One region of the Nostocoides sp. HKS02 genome, then DNA from elsewhere that is predicted to be linked to it. Evidence: riboswitches for the same ligand, from Rfam matches in the RefSeq annotation. Region 1 holds a riboswitch; the other holds the start of a gene.

The links. Region 1 has a riboswitch for S-adenosylmethionine ahead of GKE56_RS06880 (homoserine O-acetyltransferase). Riboswitches for the same ligand answer to the same signal wherever they lie in the genome.
Region 2: linked by a shared signal. The riboswitch ahead of GKE56_RS02390 (aminotransferase class V-fold PLP-dependent enzyme) and the one ahead of GKE56_RS06880 (homoserine O-acetyltransferase) in region 1 are both predicted to bind S-adenosylmethionine.

Annotation. Positions count from the first base shown of each region.
Region 1 is NZ_CP046121.1:1,441,344-1,448,102, reverse strand. It holds gene GKE56_RS06895 (EcsC family protein) at 1-450, shown strand, start outside; gene GKE56_RS06890 (YkvA family protein) at 547-924, shown strand; gene GKE56_RS06885 (DUF4192 domain-containing protein) at 1,055-2,149, shown strand; SAM riboswitch class IV at 2,180-2,299, shown strand; gene GKE56_RS06880 (homoserine O-acetyltransferase) at 2,317-3,453, shown strand; gene GKE56_RS06875 (universal stress protein) at 3,522-3,923, shown strand; gene GKE56_RS06870 (RNA polymerase sigma factor) at 4,138-5,838, shown strand; gene GKE56_RS06865 (hypothetical protein) at 5,921-6,759, opposite strand, start outside.
Region 2 is NZ_CP046121.1:510,367-517,125, forward strand. It holds gene dapA (4-hydroxy-tetrahydrodipicolinate synthase) at 1-264, shown strand, start outside; gene GKE56_RS02385 (ribonuclease J) at 261-1,946, shown strand; gene GKE56_RS02390 (aminotransferase class V-fold PLP-dependent enzyme) at 1,976-3,301, opposite strand; SAM riboswitch class IV at 3,414-3,526, opposite strand; partial or broken gene GKE56_RS02395 (DNA translocase FtsK 4TM domain-containing protein) at 3,821-6,365, shown strand; gene GKE56_RS02400 (multidrug effflux MFS transporter) at 6,417-6,759, shown strand, end outside.

The DNA of each region.
Region 1 (6,759 bases):
GGCTTCGTGACCGGGCTCGGCGGGTTCATCACGCTGCCGGTCGCCCTGCCCGTCAACGTGCTGGAGTTCTACGTCGTGGCGACCCGGATGGTCGCCGCTGTCGCCACACTGCGCGGCTACGACATCAAGCGGCCGGAGATCAGGTCGGCCGTACTCCTCACGCTGGTGGGAGCCGACGCCGACGACCTGCTCAAGAAGGCGGGTGTCATGGCGACCGGCAGGCTGTCCAACCTGGCGGCCCAGCGCCTGCCCGGTCCGGCGCTGATGGTGGTCAACAAGGCCGTGGGCTTCCGGTTGCTCGCGACCGCCGGCAAGAAGACGCTGACCCGGTTCGGCAAGGGCGTTCCGGTGATCGGTGGCGTGCTCGGGGCCGGACTGGACGGCTACCTGCTCAAGCGGATCGCCGACCACGCTCGTCACGAGTTCCCGCCGAAGGTCGCCGGCTTGTAACGGGGTGGGCGACCTTCGGGAATCACGGAGGCGACGGCGTCGTTGGAACCGTGTTCGGGCCACCCCACGGCGCCCGTGACAGCAAGGAGCAGGACCATGCCCCACCGTCGTTCCACCACCCGTCTGGGTGCCGTGCGCACCCTCGCCGCCGCCGTGCGTGCGGCCACCCGCCCGGGTTCGCCGTCCGTGGCGGACCGGGTCACCAGCCTCCCGCGCTTGGTCCGGGCCACGTTCAGCGGTGAGTATGCCGGCACCTCCCGCCGACGCCTCCTGCTCCTGCTGGGCGCCGTCGCCTACGTCATCTCGCCCGTGGACCTCATCCCCGAGGCGTTCCTGCCGCTCGTCGGCCTGGCCGACGACGCGGTGGTGCTGTCCTGGATCGCGGCGAGCGTGATCACCGAGACCGAGGCCTTCCTCGGCTGGGAGCGCGCATCCTCGGTCGCCCAGACGGTGCCAGGAGAGGTGGTCCGGTGACGGTGACGCCCCCTCGTCATTCGCGGGGCTGACGACCCCCGCGTCCACACCCGGTTCGACAGCTCCCGGTCGTCCACGGCTCAGCGGGCCGCGGCTCGTCCACCGGGGCGTGCCGGTCGAGGGTGGGCGGATGACAGCGATCCGGCTCCGCGGTCCGGGCGACGTGCTCGCCTCCATTCCCTACCAGCTCGGGTACCACCCGAGCGACAGTGTCGTGGTGCTCGGCCTGCACGACGGGGCGGTCGAGCTGGTGGAGCGGCTCGACCTGCCCGAGCCCGCTGGGGTGGTCGATGCGGCAGCAGCCCTCGTCGGCCCGCTCGTGCGTGAGCGGATCGAGGCCGTCCTGCTCGCGGGGTTCGAGTCGAGCGCGGAGCTGGCCGCCCCCATGCTCGATGCCCTGGTCGGCCCGTTGTGCGAGGCCGAGATCGCGGTGCTCGAGCGCCTGGTGGTCCGGGACGGCCGATGGTTCAGCCTCGACTGCACCCAAGGCTGTTGCCCACCCGAGGGTCAGCCCCTGCCCGAGCCTGCCAGCACCCCGGCGGTGGCCGACTTCGTCGGTCAGGGGGTGTCGCCGCTGCCGGACCGGGCGCAGGTTGCGGCAACGGTCCGCGCCGATCCGGCGGTCAGTGACCTCGTGGCCATCGAGCTGGCCAAGGACGAAGCGCCGGGCCGCCCGGCCGCCGCGCGCCGGATGGCGTGGCTCTCCCTGTGGGCAGTGGTCTGTCGGAGCGACCCCGACCGCTTCCTTCCCGAGGAGCTGTCCGCTCCCGACGTGGCCGAGCTCGTCCACAGCCTGCGGGACATCGAGCTGCGCGATGCCCTGATCGCCTGGCTGTGCCCCGGCTCGCTGCCCCTCGAGGCGCTGCCCGACGACCTGGTCGACGCGGTGGGCTCAGCGCTCTCGCCGCGGTCCCCGGCGAGCTCGGGGACCTTGGCCGCTGCGGCCGCCCGGGTGCTGCGTGGTCGACTCGAGTGGCTCGCCCGGGCGGTGCCCGACCCCGATGCGGCGCCCGTGTTGACCATGCTCGCCACCGTCGCCTGGCACCTCGGCGACGGCACGGTCGCGCGGGTGGCGCTCGACCGTGCGCTCGAGCACGCCCCTGACTACCGGCTGGCCCAGCTGATCGCGCGGTTGATCGACCTCGGCATCCGCCCAGGGGTGGCCGCGCGGTCGACGGCGACTCGGCGCGGCGTCACCGTCCAGTCTCCGGACGCCGCGAGATGACGACGGGGCTGGCTCGTATGATGCAGGTCAGGTCATGAGTTCCAGCGTCAAGCCCCGGCTCGCTGGGCGGCAACCCTCCTCGCGGTGGGGTGCCCCGGGTGATGACCGGGCCGAGCTGGGCACCGTGGATCCAGTCGGCAAGCGCGAAGGCCCCAGGAGTTCCGGACATGACCACCACCTCCCGTCCACCGACGACGTCGCACGCCTGGCGTGACGGCGACCCCGCGGGCAACCGGCAGTTCGTCGAGCTCGGTGCAGTGGAGCTCGAGCGCGGCGGGGTCCTGCCCGGGGTCCGGGTGGCGTACGAGAGCTGGGGGCAGCTCAATGCCGCTGGTGACAACGCGATTCTGGTCGAGCACGCGCTCACCGGTGACAGCCACGTGGTCGGCGAGGCCGGGCCCGGGCATCCGACCCCAGGGTGGTGGGACGGCCTGATCGGGCCCGGTCGACCGCTCGACACGACGCGGTTCTTCGTGGTTGCCGCCAACGTCCTCGGCGGGTGTCAGGGGACCACTGGCCCCGCCTCCGCGGCGCCCGACGGCGTGCCCTGGGGGAGCCGGTTCCCGTTCGTCACGGTGCGCGACCAGGTGCAGACCGAAGCGCTCCTGGCGGACGCCCTCGGCATCGCGCGTTGGCGCCTGGTGCTCGGCGGCTCGATGGGTGGCATGCGCGTCCTCGAGTGGGCGGTGACCCATCCCGAGCGGGTGGCGACGGCCATCGTGCTCGCCAGCACGGCATACGCCACCGCCGAGCAGATCGCCTGGTGCCAGGCCCAGCTGTTGGCGATCCGCTCCGACGCGCAGTTCCGTGGGGGCGACTACTACGACGCGCCGGCCGGGCCGGAGGCTGGTTTGGGCATCGCCCGACGCATCGCGCACATCACCTACCGCAGCGAGCTGGAGCTGCACGAGCGGTTCGGTCGCGCGCCGCAGGGCATCGAGGACCCCCTCGGCGGGCACGGTCGGTATGCCGTCGAGTCCTACCTCGATCACCACGCCGGCAAGCTGGGCGGCCGGTTCGACGCGAACTCCTACGTGGTCCTCACCGAGGCGATGAACTCGCACGACGTGGCCCGCGGGCGCGGCGGGATCGCGAGCGCGTTGGCCAAGGTCACCGCCGAGCTCGTGGTCGTGGCCGTCGACTCCGACCGGCTCTATCCGCCGCGGCTGTCCGACGAGATCGTGGCGGCCGTTCCCGGGGCGCAGCTGCACACCGTGCACTCCGTCTACGGGCACGACGGCTTCCTGATCGAGCTGGAGCAGGTCGGCGCGATCGTCGCCGGAGTGCTCGGCACACCTGCCTGACCTCGGCTTTTCCGGTAGCGTCAGGCTCGCGGCCGCCGCCGCACCGGTCGACGAACAAGGAGGTTCCCGTGGCCATCGTTGTGGGCTATGTCCCGACGAAGGAAGGGCGAGCTGCTCTGCGCCGTGCGGCAGACGAGGCGCTGCTGCGCAAGTCCAAGCTCATCGTCATCAACTCCCAGCGCGGGGGACGCGAGTTCGACGGTGACGAGGCGAACCGGTTCGAGGCCGAGCTGTCCCGGATCCAGAGCGAGCTCGACGAAGAGGGCCTCGAGCACGAGGTCCGTCAGCTGGTGCGCGGCAACGAGCCCGCCGAGGACCTCATCGCGGTCGCCGAGGAGGAGAACGCCGACTTCATCGTCATCGGGCTTCGTCGTCGTACCCCGGTCGGCAAGCTGATTCTCGGCAGCAACGCCCAGCGCATCCTGTTGGACGCCTCCTGCCCCGTCCTGGCTGTCAAGGCGGAGGGCTGAGTACCACGGCTCCGCACTCTGCATGGCCCCATCACCGCTGGCCTGCGGGGCTCATCGGCACGGGACCGGCGTCGAAACGGCAGCCGATGCGGGTTCTCGGGGCATCTCGTTTTACAATGTCTGTCACGAGGTCCCAAAGGGCGCCTCGCCCCACTGCCCTCGTGAATACTTCCGCCCCCGCTGGTGTTGTCATAGGCATCCCCTCCGCATGCCCATGACGGCATGTGCTGTGCCGCGAGTCCGCGACGAAAGGTCATCCGTGTCGCCCGTGTCAAAGAAGGCTGCGAGCCCCCAGGGGGCGGCCTCATCGTCGCTCCCGCAGGAGTTCAGCCACCCCGCCCTGCAGAAGCTGCTGAAGCAAGGCCGGACCAATGGTTCGGTCGACAGTGCCTCATTGAGGTCTGCGCTCGAGGGTGCCGAGGTCGCGCCCAAGCGGATGAAGGCAGTCCTGCGCTCGCTCGACGAGCAGGGCATCACGGTCACCCTCGACGCGGTCACGGCCACCCGCGCGGTCGCCGCCACGGCGACCCGCAAGACCGCGACCGCCTCGGCCAAGAAGGCTGCGCCGAAGACGGCGACCAAGGCCGCCGCCAAGCCTGCGGCCAAGGCGACGAGCGCAGCGGCAGCCAAGACCGCCACGGCCAGCCCGTCGGCGACGAAGACGGCCACGAAGACCGTCGCAAAGAAGGCCGCGACCACCAAGACCGCGGCCAGTGCCGCGGCTGGCGCGTCCGGTGGGGCCCCCGCCAAAAAGGCGACTGCCAAGGCCACCACCAAGAAGGCCGCCGCCTCCAGCGATGGCGCCAGCGCCGCCACCCCGGCTGAGGACGAGGCGGTCGAGACCGAGCCGGCTGACGTGGTCGAGGCCGAGCTCGAAGAGGTCGACGTCGAGAGCAGCGAGGCCGAGGACAAGAAGCCCGACGAGGACGAGGACGAGGGCTCCGGCTTCGTTCTGCGCGATGACGACGAGGAGGACGCCCCGGTCCAGCAGGTCGTCACCGCGGGCGCCACCGCCGACCCGGTCAAGGACTACCTCAAGCAGATCGGCAAGGTCGCCCTCCTCAATGCCGAGCAGGAGGTCGAGCTCGCCAAGCGGATCGAGGCCGGCCTGTTCGCCGAGGAGCGTCTCAACTCCGGCGACAAGATCGACATGAAGCTCAAGCGCGAGCTCTGGTGGATCGCCCAGGACGGCAAGAAGGCCAAGAACCACCTGCTCGAGGCCAACCTGCGCCTCGTCGTGTCACTGGCCAAGCGCTACACCGGTCGCGGCATGCTCTTCCTCGACCTCATCCAGGAGGGCAACCTCGGCCTGATCCGGGCGGTCGAGAAGTTCGACTACACCAAGGGCTACAAGTTCTCGACGTATGCCACGTGGTGGATCCGTCAGGCGATCACCCGGGCCATGGCCGACCAGGCCCGCACGATCCGCATCCCGGTGCACATGGTCGAGGTCATCAACAAGCTGGCCCGTGTGCAGCGCCAGATGCTCCAGGACCTTGGGCGCGAGCCCACCCCGGAGGAGCTCGCCAAGGAGCTCGACATGACCCCGGAGAAGGTCGTCGAGGTCCAGAAGTACGGTCGCGAGCCGATCTCCCTGCACACCCCGCTCGGCGAGGACGGCGACAGCGAGTTCGGCGACCTCATCGAGGACTCCGAGGCGGTCGTGCCGGCCGATGCCGTGAGCTTCACGCTCCTGCAGGAGCAGCTGCACTCCGTGCTCGACACGCTTTCCGAGCGAGAGGCCGGCGTCGTGTCCATGCGCTTCGGGCTCACCGACGGTCAGCCGAAGACGCTCGACGAGATCGGCAAGGTCTACGGCGTGACCCGCGAGCGGATCCGCCAGATCGAGTCCAAGACGATGAGCAAGCTGCGCCACCCGTCCCGCTCTCAGGTGCTGCGCGACTACCTCGACTGAGGTACCTCGTCCGAGGTACCTCGTCTGAGCTGATGTACCTCGTGCTGATGTACCTCGTCTGAGCGTCCTGGACTGCGGTCGCTCAGGCGCGGGACCTGGCCGTCCTCACCTGAGCGGTCGCGGCCTTGCCAGCCGCCTTGGCCTTGGCGGCCTTGGCCTTGGCCTTGGCGGCGGCGGCCTTCTGAGCGTGGGCACGAGCAGCCGCCAGGGTCTTCGCGGCGGGCTGAGCGGTCTTGGACCGGCCCTTGGCCAGCCCAGTGGTGTGCTTGAGATGTCGCTTTCCGGACGCGTGGGCGGTGCCGGTGCCGGCAACCACGCCGGATGGGGTGACGGTGCCCGGGCTCGGCGGCTTCGGGATCGAGGTCGGCGAACTGCCGCCGAGTGCGCTCGGCGTGGTCACTGGTGACCCCGACGGCGAGACGGTCAGCACGGCCGGCGCCACCACGAGCTGCGTCGAGGTTCCGAAGCCGATCGTCGCGGCGGAGACGACGACACCGTCACCACTGGGGGATGCGCTCACGGGCGTCGCGAGCCCGACCTGACCCTGCGAGCCCTGCTGGCCCGGCTGCCCCGACTGCCCCGACTGCCCCGACTGCCCGGTAGACGGTGGGGGCGTGGTCAGGGGGGTCGTTCCGGGACCGCCGGCAGATGGGGAGGGCACCCCGCCGGGGCGAATCGGGCCATGCGAGGCCACGACGGCGCCGTTGCCCCCGTCGCCGAAGAGGCCGTGGATGGCCGCGGGGATGACGCCGATCATGGCCGCGGCTGCCGCGACACCGCCCACGCCAAGGGTCCAGACAGCCGCGCCGACACCGACCCGAGCCCATCGGGGAGACATCGCGGCGATGGCACCTCCGGCCGGCACCACCGCGGCAGCCTGCGTAGGGGAGTGCCAGGTGAGCAGGTTGACGACCGTGGCCG
Region 2 (6,759 bases), 930 kb from region 1:
GGCCACGTGGCCGGGCGCGAGTATGCCGCGATGATCGCGGCCGTCGACCAGGGTGACCTCGCGCAGGCGCGCGCCATCCACCACCGGCTGGTCCCGGCGGTCGACGCCCTCATGACCACCTCGCAGGGCGCGATCATGGCCAAGGCCGCCATGGTCGAGCTGGGCATCATCGAGCATCCGACCGTGCGGCTCCCGCTGGTCGAGTCACCGCCCGAGCACCTCGACCTCCTTCGTGCCGGGCTCAAAGAGTCAGGACTGCTGTGAGCCATCCCCATCCCGAGCTGACGGCCCCGCCGAAGCTCGCGCCCCACGGCGTGCGCATCATCGCCCTCGGCGGCCTCGGCGAGGTCGGCCGCAACATGGCGGTCATCGAGCACGCCGGCCAGCTGCTCATCATCGACTGCGGAGTGCTGTTCCCTGAGGACCACCATCCGGGGGTCGACCTCATCCTGCCGGACTTCGAGTACATCGAGAACCGGCTCGACGACATCCAGGCCATCGTGCTGACCCACGGCCACGAGGACCACATCGGTGCCGTGCCCTACCTGCTCAAGCTCAAGCCCGACATCCCCATCGTCGGGTCGATGCTGACCCTGGCCCTGATCGAGGCCAAGCTCAAGGAGCACCGCATCCGGCCCTACACGCTGGGTGTCAAGGAGGGCATGCGGGAGCGGCTCGGGGTGTTCGACTGCGAGTTCGTCGCGGTCAACCACTCGATTCCCGACGCGCTCGCCGTCTTCGTGCGCACGCCCGGGGGCACGATCCTGCACACCGGCGACTTCAAGATGGACCAGCTCCCGCTCGACGGGCGCCTGACCGACCTGCGCGCCTTCGCCCGACTCGGGGAGGAGGGCGTGGACCTGTTCATGACCGACTCGACCAACGCCGAGGTCCCGGGGTTCACCACTCCCGAGCGTGACATCGCGCCGGCCATCGACAAGGTGTTCCGCGACGCCGAGCGCCGCATCATCGTGGCCTGCTTCTCCAGCCACGTGCACCGCGTCCAGCAGGTGCTCGACGCCGCCGAGAAGGCCGGTCGCAAGGTCGCCATGGTGGGCCGCTCGATGGTGCGCAACATGGGGATCGCGGCCGAGCTGGGCTACCTGCACGTGCCCGACGGCGTGCTCGTCGACGTCAAGAAGCTCGGCAACCTCCCGGACCGGCAGGTCGTCCTCATCTGCACCGGGTCCCAGGGTGAGCCGATGGCCGCGCTCTCACGCATGGCCAACCGCGACCACCGCATCGAGGTCGGCGACGGTGACACCGTCCTCATGGCGTCCTCCCTGATCCCGGGCAACGAGAACGCCGTCTACCGCGTCATCAACGGCCTCATGCGGCTCGGGGCCGACGTCGTCCACAAGGGCAACGCCAAGGTCCACGTCTCGGGTCACGCCAGTGCCGGCGAGCTGCTCTACTGCTACAACATCGTCAAGCCCCGCAACGTCATGCCGGTGCACGGCGAATGGCGCCACCTCGTGGCCAACGGCAAGCTCGCGGAGCAGACCGGCGTCCCGCGCGCACAGGTGGTCCTGGCCGAGGACGGTGTCGTGGTCGACCTGGTCGACGGTGTGGCGAGCATCGTCGGCGCCGTCCCCTGCGGCTACATCTACGTCGACGGGTCCTCGGTGGGCGAGTTCGACGAGGCCCTGCTCAAGGACCGCCGCATCCTGCGCGACGAGGGTTTCGTCTCGGTCATCGTCGTCATGGATGCCGCGACCGGCAAGATCGCGGCCGGCCCCGAGATCACCGCCCGCGGCTTCGCCGAGGACGACGAGATCTTCAACCAGGTCCGACCCAAGATCGAGCAGGCCCTGGCCGAGGCCACGGGCAACGGCGTCACCGACTCCTACCAGCTCGAGCAGGTCATGCGTCGCGCGGTCGGCAGCTGGGTCGGCGGCAAGATCCGTCGCCGTCCGATGATCATCCCGGTGGTCATCCAGGCGTGATGCCGGGGCGGCTCGCTGCACGAACGGCGCTACCAGGGGCGCGTGGGCAGGTCCTCGCGCGGGTCCGCGTCGGCAGCGAGCACCCAGCCGTCGGCCGTAGGCGTGTAGTCGAACCCCGCTCCGTGCTCGGCCAGCTCGGCGACGGCCGCGAGCAGCCGCTCGACGTGGGCGGGCGTGGTGCCCAGGCCGACGCTGGCGCGCACCGCGGTGCTCGGCCCCGCGGCATACGGGTCGTCGAGCAGGGCGTCGACGCACAGGTGGGCACAGAACTTGCCGTCCCGCACCCCGACCCCGTGCTCGGCAGACAGGGCCGCCGACACCAGCGAGGAGTCGAGCCCGTCGATGGTGAAGGTGGCGACCGCGACCCGGTCATGGTCCTCGCCGAACAGCGAGTACGTCTCGACCCCGTCGATGGCGCGCAGCCCCTCGAGCAGGCGCGAGCCAAGGGCGCGCTCGTGTGCCTCGACCGCCGCAGCATTGGCCCGCAGCGTGTGGCAGGCCGCAGCGAGCGCGATGGCGCCCACGACGTTCGGGCTGCCGGCTTCGTGGCGTGCGGCCCCGGTCTGCCACTGCACGCCCTCCTCGGTGACGGCGCGGGTGGCCCCACCGCCGGCGAGGTAGGGCTGCGCGGCGTCGAGCCAGTCGGAGCGTCCCGCCAGCACGCCGGCGCCGAACGGGGCGTAGAGCTTGTGGCCGGACAGCACGACGTAGTCGACGCCGAGCTCGTCGAGGTCGATGTGCCGGTGCGGGGCCAGCTGCGCGGCGTCGAGGACGACCCTGGCACCTGCTCGTCGGGCGATCGCGGCGAGCTCGCGGACCGGCCACACCTCGCCCGTGACGTTGGAGGCGCCGGCCAGGACGACGAGGCGGTGGCGGCCGTGCCGGGTTGCGAGCGCGGACCGGAGCACGGCCTGGGCGTCGGCCGGGGTGCCGGGCACGGGCAGCCGCACGGTCTGCCGCGGCTTCCACGGCAGCAGGGCGGCGTGGTGCTCGGTCTCGAAGACGAACACGCTCGTGTCGCGGGGGAGTGCCCGCGCCAGCAGGTTGAACGAGTCCGTGCTGTTGCGCGTGAAGATGACCTCGTCGCCCGCGCGGGCACCCACGAACGCGGCCACCTCGGCGCGCGCCTCTTCGTACCACGCGCTCGTCACGCGCGAGGCGTAGCCGTTGCCGCGGTGGACCGACGAGTAGGTGCGCAGGGCGGTGTCCACGGCCTGCTTCACGCTGACCAGCGCGGGGGTGGAGGCGGCGTGGTCGAAGTTGGCGTAGTCCACGGTTCCGTGGAGCGTGGGCACGCCCAGGCCGGCCGACACGACCGGCGGCAAGCCAGCGCCGGCCCGTTCGAGTGCGGGCACGGCGCGGAGGTGGTCTCGGGCCGCTGCCAGGGGAGCGGTCCGACGAGCGTGGGGTGGGGTGCTGGCGACCGACATTCGCGACAACTCCTGGTCCGGTGGACCCGAAGCTGCGGGTCCGCGCTTGCCGGCTGCGGGTGCAGACGGCCCGGTCGTCACCCGGAGCACCCCACCGCGGTGGAGGGTTGCTGGTCAGCAAGCCGGGGCTACGCGCTGACACTCATGACCTTGACCGAGGACCCTAGCCGTTCCGGCCACGGGATGGACAGCGCTGCCCGTCATCTGAGACCACGGATCCGAGATTCGCCCGGGTGGAACGCGTGTGACACGTGTGTCGGGTGTGACCATCGCGTAGCCTGCGGAGCATGGCGACACGTCCGTCCACCGCGCGCGCGGCTGGCCGCAGCACAGCAACGCGGCCCGCGAACCGCAAGAGCAGCACGCCCCGCAAGTCCCCGGCCCGCGGCAAGACCAGCGGTGGGGGACTCCCGCTTCCCCCTGCGCGCGGTCAAGGGCACGTGGATGGGGATGGCCCACGTCGCCGGCGGTGCCGTGCGCCGCGTCGGCCACACCGCGAGCGACCTCGAGCCCGAGCACCGGCGCGACGGGCTCGGCTTCTTCCTCATCGGGCTGTCCATCCTCGTCGCCGCCCGGGAGTGGTGGGCGTTCGAGGGCGCGCTGGGCGACGTCGTCCATGCCGTGGTGGCCGGCACCTTCGGTCGGGTGGCGTATGCCGTCCCGCTCGCCCTGCTCTTCCTCGGCACCCGCTTGCTCCGCGCACCTCAGGACAGCGCGGCCAACTCGCGCATCGGCATCGGCCTGGGCGCGATGGTGGTGTCTGCCGCGGGGCTGGCGCACGTCGCCGCAGGCATCCCGACCCCGCCCCACGGGGCGGCCGGCATGCGCGACGGCGGCGGGATCATCGGCTTCCTCGCCTCGAGCCCACTCCAGGCGGCGGTCTCGACGTACGGCACCGTGCCGATCCTGCTCATGCTGGGGCTCTTCGGCCTGCTCGTGATGACTGCCACCCCGGTCCACCAGATCCCCGAACGGCTGCGCGAGCTGCGCGACCAGCTGCTCCACCGCGGCGTCCCGACCGACGAGACCGAGCCGGCGGCCGAAGAGAAGCCCAGGCGTCGCCGCCGCGTCATCGACCCCGACGGGCCGCTGGACGGCGACGAGGCGTTCGAGCAGGCGGCCCTCGTGGCGCCCGACGGCCGCCGCCTGCGGCCCGGCGAGAAGCGCCCGACCGCGCCGGGAGTCCTCGCTCCGTCCGCGCCCGCCGGGCCGGGCAGCGCCACCCGAAGCCCCGCCGTCGAGGTGAAGGCCGCCCTCGAGGCGCCTCCCACGACGCCCCTGCCGCAGCGCGTCGAGCAGCTCGCCCTCGCCGGCGACATCACCTACACGCTGCCCGACAACGCCCTCCTCGAGCCGGGCTCGCCGCACAAGACCCGCAGCGCCGCCAACGACCGCGTCGTCGAGTCGCTGTCGCAGGTCCTCGAGCAGTTCGACATCGACGCCCAGGTCACCGGCTTCAGCCGCGGGCCGACCGTCACCCGCTACGAGGTCGAGCTCGGTCGCGGCACGAAGGTCGAGCGGGTCACCGCCCTGTCCAAGAACATCGCGTATGCCGTGGCCTCGGCCGACGTGCGCATCCTCAGCCCGATCCCGGGCAAGTCCGCCATCGGCATCGAGATCCCGAACGCCGACCGCGAGAAGGTCAGCCTCGGCGACGTGCTGCGCAGCCAGGCCGCCCGCGGCAACGACCACCCGATGGTCATGGGCGTCGGCAAGGACGTGGAGGGCGGCTACGTCATCGCCAACCTCGCGAAGATGCCCCACCTGCTCGTCGCCGGTGCCACCGGGGCCGGCAAGTCGAGCTTCGTGAACTCGATGATCACCTCGGTGCTCATGCGCTCCACGCCCGACGAGGTCCGCATGGTCCTGGTCGACCCCAAGCGGGTGGAGCTCACGGCATACGAGGGGATCCCGCACCTCATCACCCCGATCATCACGAACCCCAAGAAGGCCGCCGAAGCGCTGCAGTGGGTCGTGCGCGAGATGGACACCCGCTACGACGACCTCGCGCAGTTCGGGTTCAAGCACGTCGACGACTTCAACAAGGCGGTGCGGGCCGGCAAGGTCAAGCCGCTGCCCGGGTCCGAGCGGGTCATCCACCCGTACCCCTACCTGCTGGTCATCGTCGACGAGCTCGCCGACCTCATGATGGTCGCGCCACGAGACGTCGAGGAGTGCATCGTCCGCATCACCCAGCTCGCGCGGGCCGCCGGCATCCACCTCGTCCTGGCCACGCAGCGCCCGTCCGTGGACGTCGTCACCGGCCTGATCAAGGCGAACATCCCGTCCCGGATGGCCTTCGCCACCTCCTCGCTGGCGGACAGCCGGGTGGTCCTCGACCAGCCGGGCGCCGAGAAGCTCATCGGCCAGGGTGACGCGCTTGTTCCTGCCGATGGGCACGAGCAAGCCGATGCGTGTGCAGGGCGCCTGGGTCACCGAGTCCGAGATCCAGAACGTCGTCAAGCACGTCACCGAGCAGCTCAAGCCGAACTACCGCGACGACGTGACCGTCGTCGCGGCGAAGAAGCAGGTCGAGGACGACATCGGTGACGACCTCGACCTGCTGCTGCAGGCCACCGAGCTCGTCGTCACGACGCAGTTCGGCTCGACGTCGATGCTGCAGCGCAAGCTGCGCGTCGGCTTCGCCAAGGCCGGCCGCCTCATGGACCTGCTCGAGTCCCGCGGCGTGGTGGGACCCTCCGAGGGCTCCAAGGCGCGCGACGTGCTCGTGAAGCCCGACGACCTCCCGGTCACGCTGGCGCTCATGCGCGGTGACGTGGTGCCGGACCCGGAGCCGGTGTTCGACGCGCAGGCGCCGGTCAGCCACGGGTCCACCGACAGCACTGACGACCTCGGCGCGCCTGGCCCGGCGCCGTATGCCGCGGGGCGCGACCCGCGCTACGACGGCGACCCGGTCGCGGCGCAGTACGACGGGTACGAGCAGGCGCCGGAGTCGACCGATGCGTGGGAGCTCACCGGACGCGACTGAGCCGGGCGGAATGGGCGGAATGGATTGGGGGCCCGTCGTCGTTGCGCCCACGTGACCACAACCACCGAGCCGCTGACCGACGCCACCGTGACGACGCCCCACGCGGCTCACGCGACGGCTCCCGTCCCGGCGGGCCCGGCGCCCAGCCCGGCAGGACTGGCGCCCAGCCCGGCCCCGAGCGCGCGGTCCACCCTGCGGTTCGTCCTGGTCCTCGGCGCGCTGATGGCCATCGGGCCGCTCACCATCGACACCTACCTGCCCGCCCTGCCGTCGATCACCCACGACCTCGCTGCCTCGGAGTCGGCGGTCCAGGCCACCCTGACCGGGATCCTGCTCGGCATGGGCCTCGGGCAGCTGCTCATCGGGCCGCTGTCCGACGCCATCGGCCGGCGCA